Regions from separate parts of the Pantoea sp. USHLN298 genome, predicted to be linked through region 2. Evidence: predicted binding sites of a transcription regulator. Region 2 holds the regulator's gene; the other holds the start of a gene.
What was found. Region 2 encodes Fur, which represses iron uptake genes when iron is present. Its sites were predicted from a motif close to ATAATAATGAGAACNACTATCAA; they were not measured.

Region 1: exbB (tol-pal system-associated acyl-CoA thioesterase) is a predicted target of Fur. The motif match lies at 2,317-2,339, and genes of this name have one in related genera.

Annotation. Positions count from the first base shown of each region.
Region 1 is NZ_JBBCRO010000006.1:264,905-269,229, forward strand. It holds gene WFK59_RS16940 (MFS transporter) at 1-274, opposite strand, end outside; gene exbD (TonB system transport protein ExbD) at 1,081-1,503, opposite strand; gene exbB (tol-pal system-associated acyl-CoA thioesterase) at 1,510-2,232, opposite strand; gene WFK59_RS16955 (TRAP transporter substrate-binding protein) at 2,584-3,555, shown strand; gene WFK59_RS16960 (TRAP transporter small permease) at 3,605-4,111, shown strand; gene WFK59_RS16965 (TRAP transporter large permease) at 4,125-4,325, shown strand, end outside.
Region 2 is NZ_JBBCRO010000001.1:312,809-317,133, forward strand. It holds gene glnS (glutamine--tRNA ligase) at 1-1,369, shown strand, start outside; gene WFK59_RS01615 (hypothetical protein) at 1,602-1,997, shown strand; gene fur (ferric iron uptake transcriptional regulator) at 2,069-2,512, opposite strand; gene fldA (flavodoxin FldA) at 2,865-3,395, opposite strand; gene ybfE (LexA regulated protein) at 3,528-3,803, opposite strand; gene ybfF (esterase) at 3,970-4,325, opposite strand, start outside.

The sequences.
Region 1 (4,325 bases), on a different contig from region 2:
GCAGCAGACCTTTGCGGCGGCCATGATGGTCAATGTACGCTCCAAGAATGATCGCCCCCAGCGGGCGCATCAGGAAGCCGGCACCAAAGGTCATCAGAGTCAGCATCAGGGAAGCGAAGGGGTCATCACCGGGGAAAAAGGTTTTAGCGATGGCGGTGGCGTAGTAACCAAACACCATAAAGTCGTACATTTCGAGAAAGTTACCGCTGGTAACGTTGAAGATGGTGCGGGCAGCACTTTTCGGCGGCTTTTGTAAAGACGAGGTGTGACTCATAACGGCTTCCTGTAGTTTTTTAGCCGTTTTAGCCTGCCTGAGGCGGCAATAATGTGAGCAACCTCACCATTGCACTTTACAAAACTGTATGCAGAAGTAACAACTAATTAACAATCGAACTTCGCCAGCATAACCGACCAGTGGAAGCGCCAGTTCGCCTGATTTCATCCGGTCTGACGGGCTGCATAAAAAAGGCGGCTGAATCAGCCTGTTGCTCGTCAGTTAAGCGACCGGTGATAACGCAGTCTGGTGCCGCTCCGGGGTTGGCGGTCCTCGCGCCGCTACGCGGTGCCTTCACTTCATTCCTCTGCCTGACGGACCGCCGGGAATGGCACATCCTGTGCCGCCCCGCCTTTCGCCCGCGTCCTGCGGGCTCTCCTGGCTAATGTTCAGCGCTGCGGATTGCCTGCCCCGGATCGGCCCCAGCCTGCTCTGAAGCTTCAGTGCATGTTGTTAAAAAGGCACGATGGTAGAGGCCTGAGCACCTCTGCTGCTGAAAGGGCTATCCGCAGCGCTGAGGCGTGACGTTGGGCCAGAACGCCACGCCGGGAAGCGTGGAGAGTTCGAGGCCGGCCAGGGAAGGCCGATCCCCGAACGGTTCGTCGGCACGACGTCAAAGCCGAAGGTACCGCGAAGCGGCGCGAGGACGGCCCGGCAGCAGCAGAGGTGCTCAGGCCCGCACTCCGGCACGCCTGCCCATACAAAAAAAAGCTGCCACGTCTGACCGTGACAGCCTTTGAAAATTTAACCTTAACTGACGCGCATCAGGCTGAATCAGCCGCCTTCTCTCTCTACCGGGTAAACCGCTATTTCTTCACGGTTTCCATGCCCATCAGACCAATTTTCAGATAGCCCGCGCTACGCAGTTGATCCATCACGCTCATCAGCGTTTCGTAATCCACCGACTTGTCCGCCTGGAAGAAAATGGTGGTCTCTTTGTTGCCGCCGGTCTGACCGGTCAGCACGCTGACCAGCGATTCCGGTGTCACCTGATCGTTACCGACATAAAGCTGCTTGTCAGCCTTGATCGACAGGTAAACCGGTTTTTCCGGTCGCGGCTGCGGCGCGCTGGTAGACGCTGGCAGATTCACGCGCACGTCGACAGTCGCCAGCGGTGCCGCCACCATGAAGATGATTAGCAGAACCAGCATCACGTCGATAAACGGCGTGACGTTGATCTCATGCATTTCACCATCGGTTTCCAGGTCGTCGTTTAATCGCATGGCCATAATCGCTTACCCTAAGCGCAGTTTCTGGGCCGCCGCAGGACGCGGAACGTCAGCGGCGACGTTTCCCAGATCGATATCACGGCTCTGTAACAGCAGCACCTGCGCCGCCACATCACCCAGTGAGGCTTTGTAATTGGCGATCATGCGGGCAAAGACGTTATAGATCACCACCGCCGGAATCGCAGCGACCAGGCCAATCGCCGTCGCCAGCAGCGCTTCCGCGATGCCAGGTGCAACAACCGCAAGGTTGGTGGTCTGGGTTTTAGCGATGCCGATAAAGCTGTTCATGATGCCCCACACGGTGCCGAACAGGCCGATAAACGGCGCGACCGAACCAATGGTCGCCAGGAAGCCGTTGCCCCGGCCAGCGTGGCGGCTGACGGCGGCAACGCGGCGCTCAAGACGGAAGCTGGTACGATCTTTAATGCCGTTGGTGTCCTCCACCCCGGCTGACAGCTCAAGCTCATTTTGTGCGTCGTTCAGCAGCACGGCGCTATGGCTATGGCCGGTGAACTGCTGAGCAATACGGGCGGCGTCATTCAGGTTACGCGCTTCGCCCAGCGCCTGCTGCTCGCGTTTCAGGCGACGTTTAGCGGCGCTCAGTTCGGCATATTTGCCGAAGAAGATCGCCCAGGTGACAACTGAAGCCAGTAACAGGCCAATCATCACTACCTTTACCACGATATCGGCATGTTGATACATGCCCCAAACGGAGAGGTCCGTTTGCATCAAATCACTGGCTACCACGCTGCTTCTCCAACTTCATCTACAGGGATGCGAAACAAGCGCAAATAATAGCAAAATAGCCGCGAATTGATAGTCGTTCTCATTAGTATTTACAAACTCTAACCTGCCCGGCAGGCCGATGACGGCAGTTTTATGACAGCCGACGGGGATGTTTCGAAAATGTGATGCTGCGTGAAAATTTATTAAAACAACGTTTCAAAATGTGATCGCATTCATTCAATCAGCATCGCCGCATTTCGCTGACGCCCTTTTTCACTATGCTGGCTCCACGCGGCCCCTTGCTACACACGCCGGATTCCTGAGCGCCGCCCTTCCTCTGCTGGAGACAACATAATGAGAATGACCAAAACACGCCTGGCATGTGCCCTGGCGGCAATGATGGTGAGCGCCGCCGCCTCGGCACAGGTGATTAAAGTGGCAGAAGTTCAGCCTGCTGGCTACCCCACAGTGGTGGCGCTGCAGCACATGGGTGACAAACTGAAACAGGCCACCGACGGCCGGCTGGAGATGAAACTCTATGCCGGTGGCGTGCTGGGCGATGAAGATCAGACTCTGCAACAGGTACAACTGGGCGCGATCGATATGATCCGCGTGTCGCTGGCGCCGGTCACCAGCATCGCGCCGGAAACCAGCGTGCTGACGCTGCCCTATGTTTTCCGCGACGTCGACCACATGCACAAGGTGCTGGATGGGGAGATCGGTAAAGAGATCGCCGATAAATTCGATAAAGATCCCAACGCCCGAATGGTGTTTCTCGGCTGGACCGACGCCGGTGAACGCAACATGATCACCAAAAAACCGCTGGCGAAGCCCGAAGATCTGAAAGGCATGAAGATCCGCGTACAGAACAGCGCCATTTCGCTGGCTACGCTGAAAGCGATGGGAGCCAACCCGGTGGCGATGGGCGTCAGCGAAGTGTTCAGCGCCATGCAGACCGGCGTGGTTGACGGAACCGAGAATAATCCACCGACTTTCGTCGCCCATAACTATATGCCGGTCGCGAAATATTACACCCTCACCGGACACTTTATTCAGCCGGAAATGATCCTGTTCTCGAAACGTGCCTGGGATCGTCTCAAGCCTGAGGATCAGGCGCTGCTGAAGAAACTGGGTAAAGAAGCGCAGGATGAAGAGCGCCAGCTCTGGGCAACCTATACCGAACAGTCGCTTGCGAAGATGAAAGCCGGCGGCGTCACCTTCCAGCAAACCGACCGCGACTATTTCGTTAAGGCGACCCAGCCGGTGCGCGATCAGTTTGGCGGTAAATATCAGGATCTGATGACCCGGATCGCTGACGTGAAATAACCCTTCCCGCGCCACACTGCCGTGTGGCGTGCTTAATCAGGTATCAATTATGGCTGCTTATACGCGTCTGATGGATGGGCTCTATCTGCTGTGCATGCTGGTTGCCGCCGTGGCATTGATGATCATGGTGACGGTGATCCCGATCGGGATTTTTGCCCGCTACGTGATGAACGGCGCGCTCTCGTGGCCGGAACCGGTTGCCATCATATGCATGATTATTTTTACCTTTATTGGCGCGCCGGTCGGCTTACGCGCCGGAACACACATCTGCGTCTCCATGATGACCGATCGCCTGTCACCCGCTCTGCAACGTCTGCTGCTGCGGGTCTGCGATCTGCTGATGATCATTACCTGTCTGGTGATCTTTCAGGCCAGCTATAGCCTGTGTGAAGCGATGTGGGTGCAGTCGCTGGCCTCGCTGCCTGCCGTAACCTATGGCGAGATGTATCTGCCGATCCCGATTGGCGCGATCTTTACCCTGCTGTTTGTTGTTGAGCGATTGCTGACCGGCGATCAAAGCCAGCGTCCGATTGTCACGCTGGGCGGCACCCACTAATCCGGAGCAGAAGATGGACGCATTGATTTTATTAGGCAGTTTGCTGGTGTTGCTGCTGGTGGGTTTTCCGGTGGCGTTTGCGGTCGGCCTGAGCGCGTTTATCGGCGCCTGGTGGATCGATCTGCCGCTGGAAGCGGTGGTGATTCAGATTACCAACGGCATTAACAAATTTTCGCTACTCACCATTCCGTTCTTTATTCTCGCCGGGGCGATC
Region 2 (4,325 bases):
ATCAAACTATTTTGATCAGCTCTTCAACTATGCGATTGAACTGATCAATAAAGGGCTGGCTTACGTCGACGAGCTGACCCCGGAAGCGATCCGCGAATATCGTGGCACTCTGACCGCGCCGGGCAAAAACAGTCCCTATCGCGACCGCAGCGTGGAAGAGAACCTGGCTCTGTTCGAGAAAATGCGTAACGGGGAATTTGCTGAAGGTACAGCCTGTCTGCGCGCAAAAATCGATATGGCCTCTAACTTTATCGTGATGCGCGATCCGGTGCTGTACCGGATTAAGTTCGCTGAACACCACCAGACCGGTAACAAGTGGTGCATCTATCCGATGTATGACTTTACCCACTGCATCTCCGATGCGCTGGAAGGCATCACGCATTCACTCTGTACGCTGGAGTTCCAGGATAACCGTCGTCTCTACGACTGGGTGCTGGACAACATCACTATTCCGGTGCATCCACGTCAGTATGAGTTCTCTCGCCTGAATCTTGAGTATGCGGTGATGTCGAAACGCAAACTGACTCAGCTGGTGACCGAGAAGCACGTTGAAGGCTGGGATGATCCGCGCATGCTGACCGTTTCTGGCTTACGCCGTCGCGGTTATACCGCCGCCTCAATCCGCGAGTTCTGCCGCCGTATTGGTGTTACCAAGCAGGACAATATTGTGGAAATGGCGTCGCTGGAATCGTGCATTCGTGACGATCTCAACGAGAATGCGCCACGCGCGATGGCGGTGCTTGATCCACTGAAAGTGGTGATTGAAAACCTGCCAGCGGGCCATCATGAAACCATCACCATGCCTAACCATCCTTCTAAACCGGAGATGGGAACGCGTGAGGTGCCGTTCAGCCGTGAGATCTGGATCGATCGGGCGGATTTCCGCGAAGAGGCTAACAAGCAATATAAGCGTCTGGTGCTGGGCAAAGAAGTTCGCCTGCGCAACGCTTATGTGATCCGTGCTGAGCGGGTGGCGAAAGATGATGCGGGCAACATCACCTGCATCTACTGCACCAGCGATGTGGATACCCTGAGCAAAGATCCTGCAGATGGCCGTAAGGTAAAAGGCGTGATCCACTGGGTATCAGCAGACCATGCGCAGCCCGCAGAGTTTCGTCTCTACGACCGCCTGTTCAGCGTGCCAAACCCGGCCGCGGCAGACGATTTCCTGTCGGTCATCAACCCGGATTCACTGACCATCAAACAGGGCTTTGTTGAGCCGGGCCTGCGCGATGTGGAAGCAACCACACCGTACCAGTTTGAGCGTGAAGGGTATTTCTGTGCCGACAGCGTCTATTCGAAGCCGTCACAGCTGGTGTTTAACCGTACCGTCGGTTTGCGAGACACCTGGACTAAAAGCGGCGAATAATCATTAACGCTGGCTGATAAAATGACAAAAGGGCGACTTATCGCCCTTTTTTATTGTCCTGATTTCTGCCATCGCCGAGGTTTGTGCTGCAAGCCTGGCTCCGTGGTTGTTACAAATTTGTGAGAGAAATCTGAGTTTAAAAAAATTAATCAATTACCAGATGTGAATTATCGGCGTTCAGGTAGGCTATGCGCACTCAGACAGAGCGCAGCGAGTGATATAAGGAAAAAAAATGACCGTTCTCGCCCAGGAAGCCAAACACAGTGTCGTCGTTTTACATCAGCTTATTGAACGTATTTTCAATCAGCCTGCCGGATCCGATGACAGTTTTGAACTGATGATGTCCTATTTCCACCCTGAATTTCGCATGGTAACGCCACGGGGAAATCAGCTAAACCTGAACGAAGTGGAAGAACTTTTCCGTCAGCTGCACGGCAAGCGGGAAGGCATGCGTATCGCCACCTGTGAGCACGTCATTATTTCACATCACGATCAGGAAGTGACGGTACAGTATCGGGAGATGCAGATGCTGAATGGCGATAATCAGAGCCGCATCGCGCTGGCGATTCTCGACTGCAGCACCTCGATTCCGCGCTGGCGTTACCTGCAGGAAACGCTGGTCGCCTGACGACCCGGCGTAGTAAGGACGAAAAAAAACCGGTCTGTGAACCGGTTTTTTTATATCAGGCAGGATCAGTGTTACTGATCGTGCAGCGTTTCATCTTCACGGCAGTCACCCAGCGCGCAGTGACCATAGAGATAAAGGCTGTGGTTCGTCAGCTTAATGCCGTGGCGGGTCGCGATTTCCCGCTGACGGGTTTCGATCGACTCATCGCTGAACTCGATCACTTTACCGCAGTCCAGGCAGATCAGGTGATCGTGGTGATGCTGCTGAGTCAGTTCAAACACCGACTTGCCGCCTTCGAAATTGTGACGGGTCACAATGCCGGCATCATCAAACTGGTTCAGCACACGGTAAACGGTGGCCAGACCAATCTCTTCGCCGATATCGATCAGGCGTTTGTACAAATCTTCCGCGCTGACGTGATGGCACTCAGGTTCCTGAAGCACTTCCAGAATTTTCAGTCTGGGCAGCGTGACTTTCAGGCCAGCCTTCTTTAATGCGGTATTGTTGTCAGTCATGCGGATTTTGTCCTGTTACTAATATTCACTTTTGTGGCGCTTGGCCTTGAATGTCGATCTACACCCATTCTCATTTGCGTCTCATTATAGAACTGAAGCCGTGAAATGAAAACCGAGGGGAGTGCCTAAATCACCATGGGCTGTATGGGATACGTCACCGAGCCGGGGAGGATTTCTGCAGGAGTCTGTTAACATTTCGCTTAGCCCTATCTGCTGCCAGAGAAAATAAGCGGAAGATCGATGCGGGTATTCTACAGATTAAACGAAAAAAGTTAAAAAAATGTGGCTATTATTTCTATAGGAATTTCCATTGCCTCAATGTGAGCTGGCGCTCACATTGAGGCGGAGAGCATCAGGCTTCGAGGATCTCTTTGAGCTGCAGTTCATCAAAGATCTGCTTCACCCACTGCTCAACGCGCGCATTGGTCAGCTCAGGCTGGCGATCTTCATCAATGGCCAGGCCCAGGAAGTGCGTATCATCCGCCAGACCTTTTGAGGCCTCGAAGTGATAACCTTCGGTTGGCCAGTGACCGACGATCACGGCGCCATGCGGCTCAATGATGTCGCGGATGGTGCCCATCGCGTCACAAAAATACTCGGCATAATCTTCCTGATCGCCACAGCCAAACAGGGCAACCAGTTTGCCGTTGAAATCGATCTCTTCCAGCGTCGGGAAAAAGTCATCCCAGTCGCACTGCGCTTCACCGTAATACCAGGTCGGGATACCCAGCAGCAGGATGTCAAACGCTTCCAGATCTTCTTTAGTGCTTTTCGCGATGTCGTGGACTTCTGCAACGTCTTTACCCAGCTGTTTCTGGATCATTTTTGCAATGTTTTCGGTGTTGCCGGTATCGCTGCCAAAGAAGATGCCTACGAGTGCCATGAGTAAAATAACCTCTTAAATCCTGATGATGAGATGTGTGCCGCAGCACAATTCAGCGAATAATAGCAGACGAGGCAAACCCGCGGAACGGTTAAAGCCTCGACATTTGCCTCTGCGTGCGTTTTGCCCGCATTAATCCAGTTTGAGTTGCGCCAGCAGCATTTGTTCAATCAATTCGCTACGGCTGAGATTACGCTGTTCTGCCAGCGTATTGAGCGCTTCGACGGCTTCACTGTTCATTTTCAGTTCGACACGGCGAAGCCCGCGTCCTTTGTCACGTTTCAGTTGATTGCGCTTATTGATGCGCAGCTGTTCATCACGCGAAAGCGGACTGGTTTTGGGTCGACCAGGGCGGCGCTCATCAGCAAACAGATCGAGCGTCGTGCGGTCAGTGTGTTCTTTTGCCATGGCTTAGTGAAACTGAATGGTGCGGGCGCCAGACGCTCGCCGCGCAGATTATAAATTATTGGCCGTTACCGCGGCAAAATGACCGGCGGCAAAATTTTAGCGCGCCATCATACTCCAGGCTAACTTCCGACGCCAATCCTAAACATTTACCGCCAGGTATTTGCTTTTAAAGCGCAAAAAAGCGACGAACGCTGCGTAATACCGCATCCGGTTTCTCTGCGTGTACCCAGTGTCCCGCGCCGCTGATCACATGCGCATGGGCCGCCGGGAACTGTGCAATCAACGCATCCCGGTACTGATTATCCAGATAGCTGGAGTCGCCGCCGCGGATAAACAACGCCGGATGCGGCCAGGCGGGCACCGGCTGCCAGCCAGAGATGGTGGCATAGTTGTCCCACAGTACCGGCACGTTGAAGCGCCATTCGCCCTGCTGGAACGATTTCAGCAGAAACTGGATTACGCCTTCTTCATCAATGACGCCGCGCATGATCTGTGCCGCCTCACTGCGCGAGGTGACGCCCG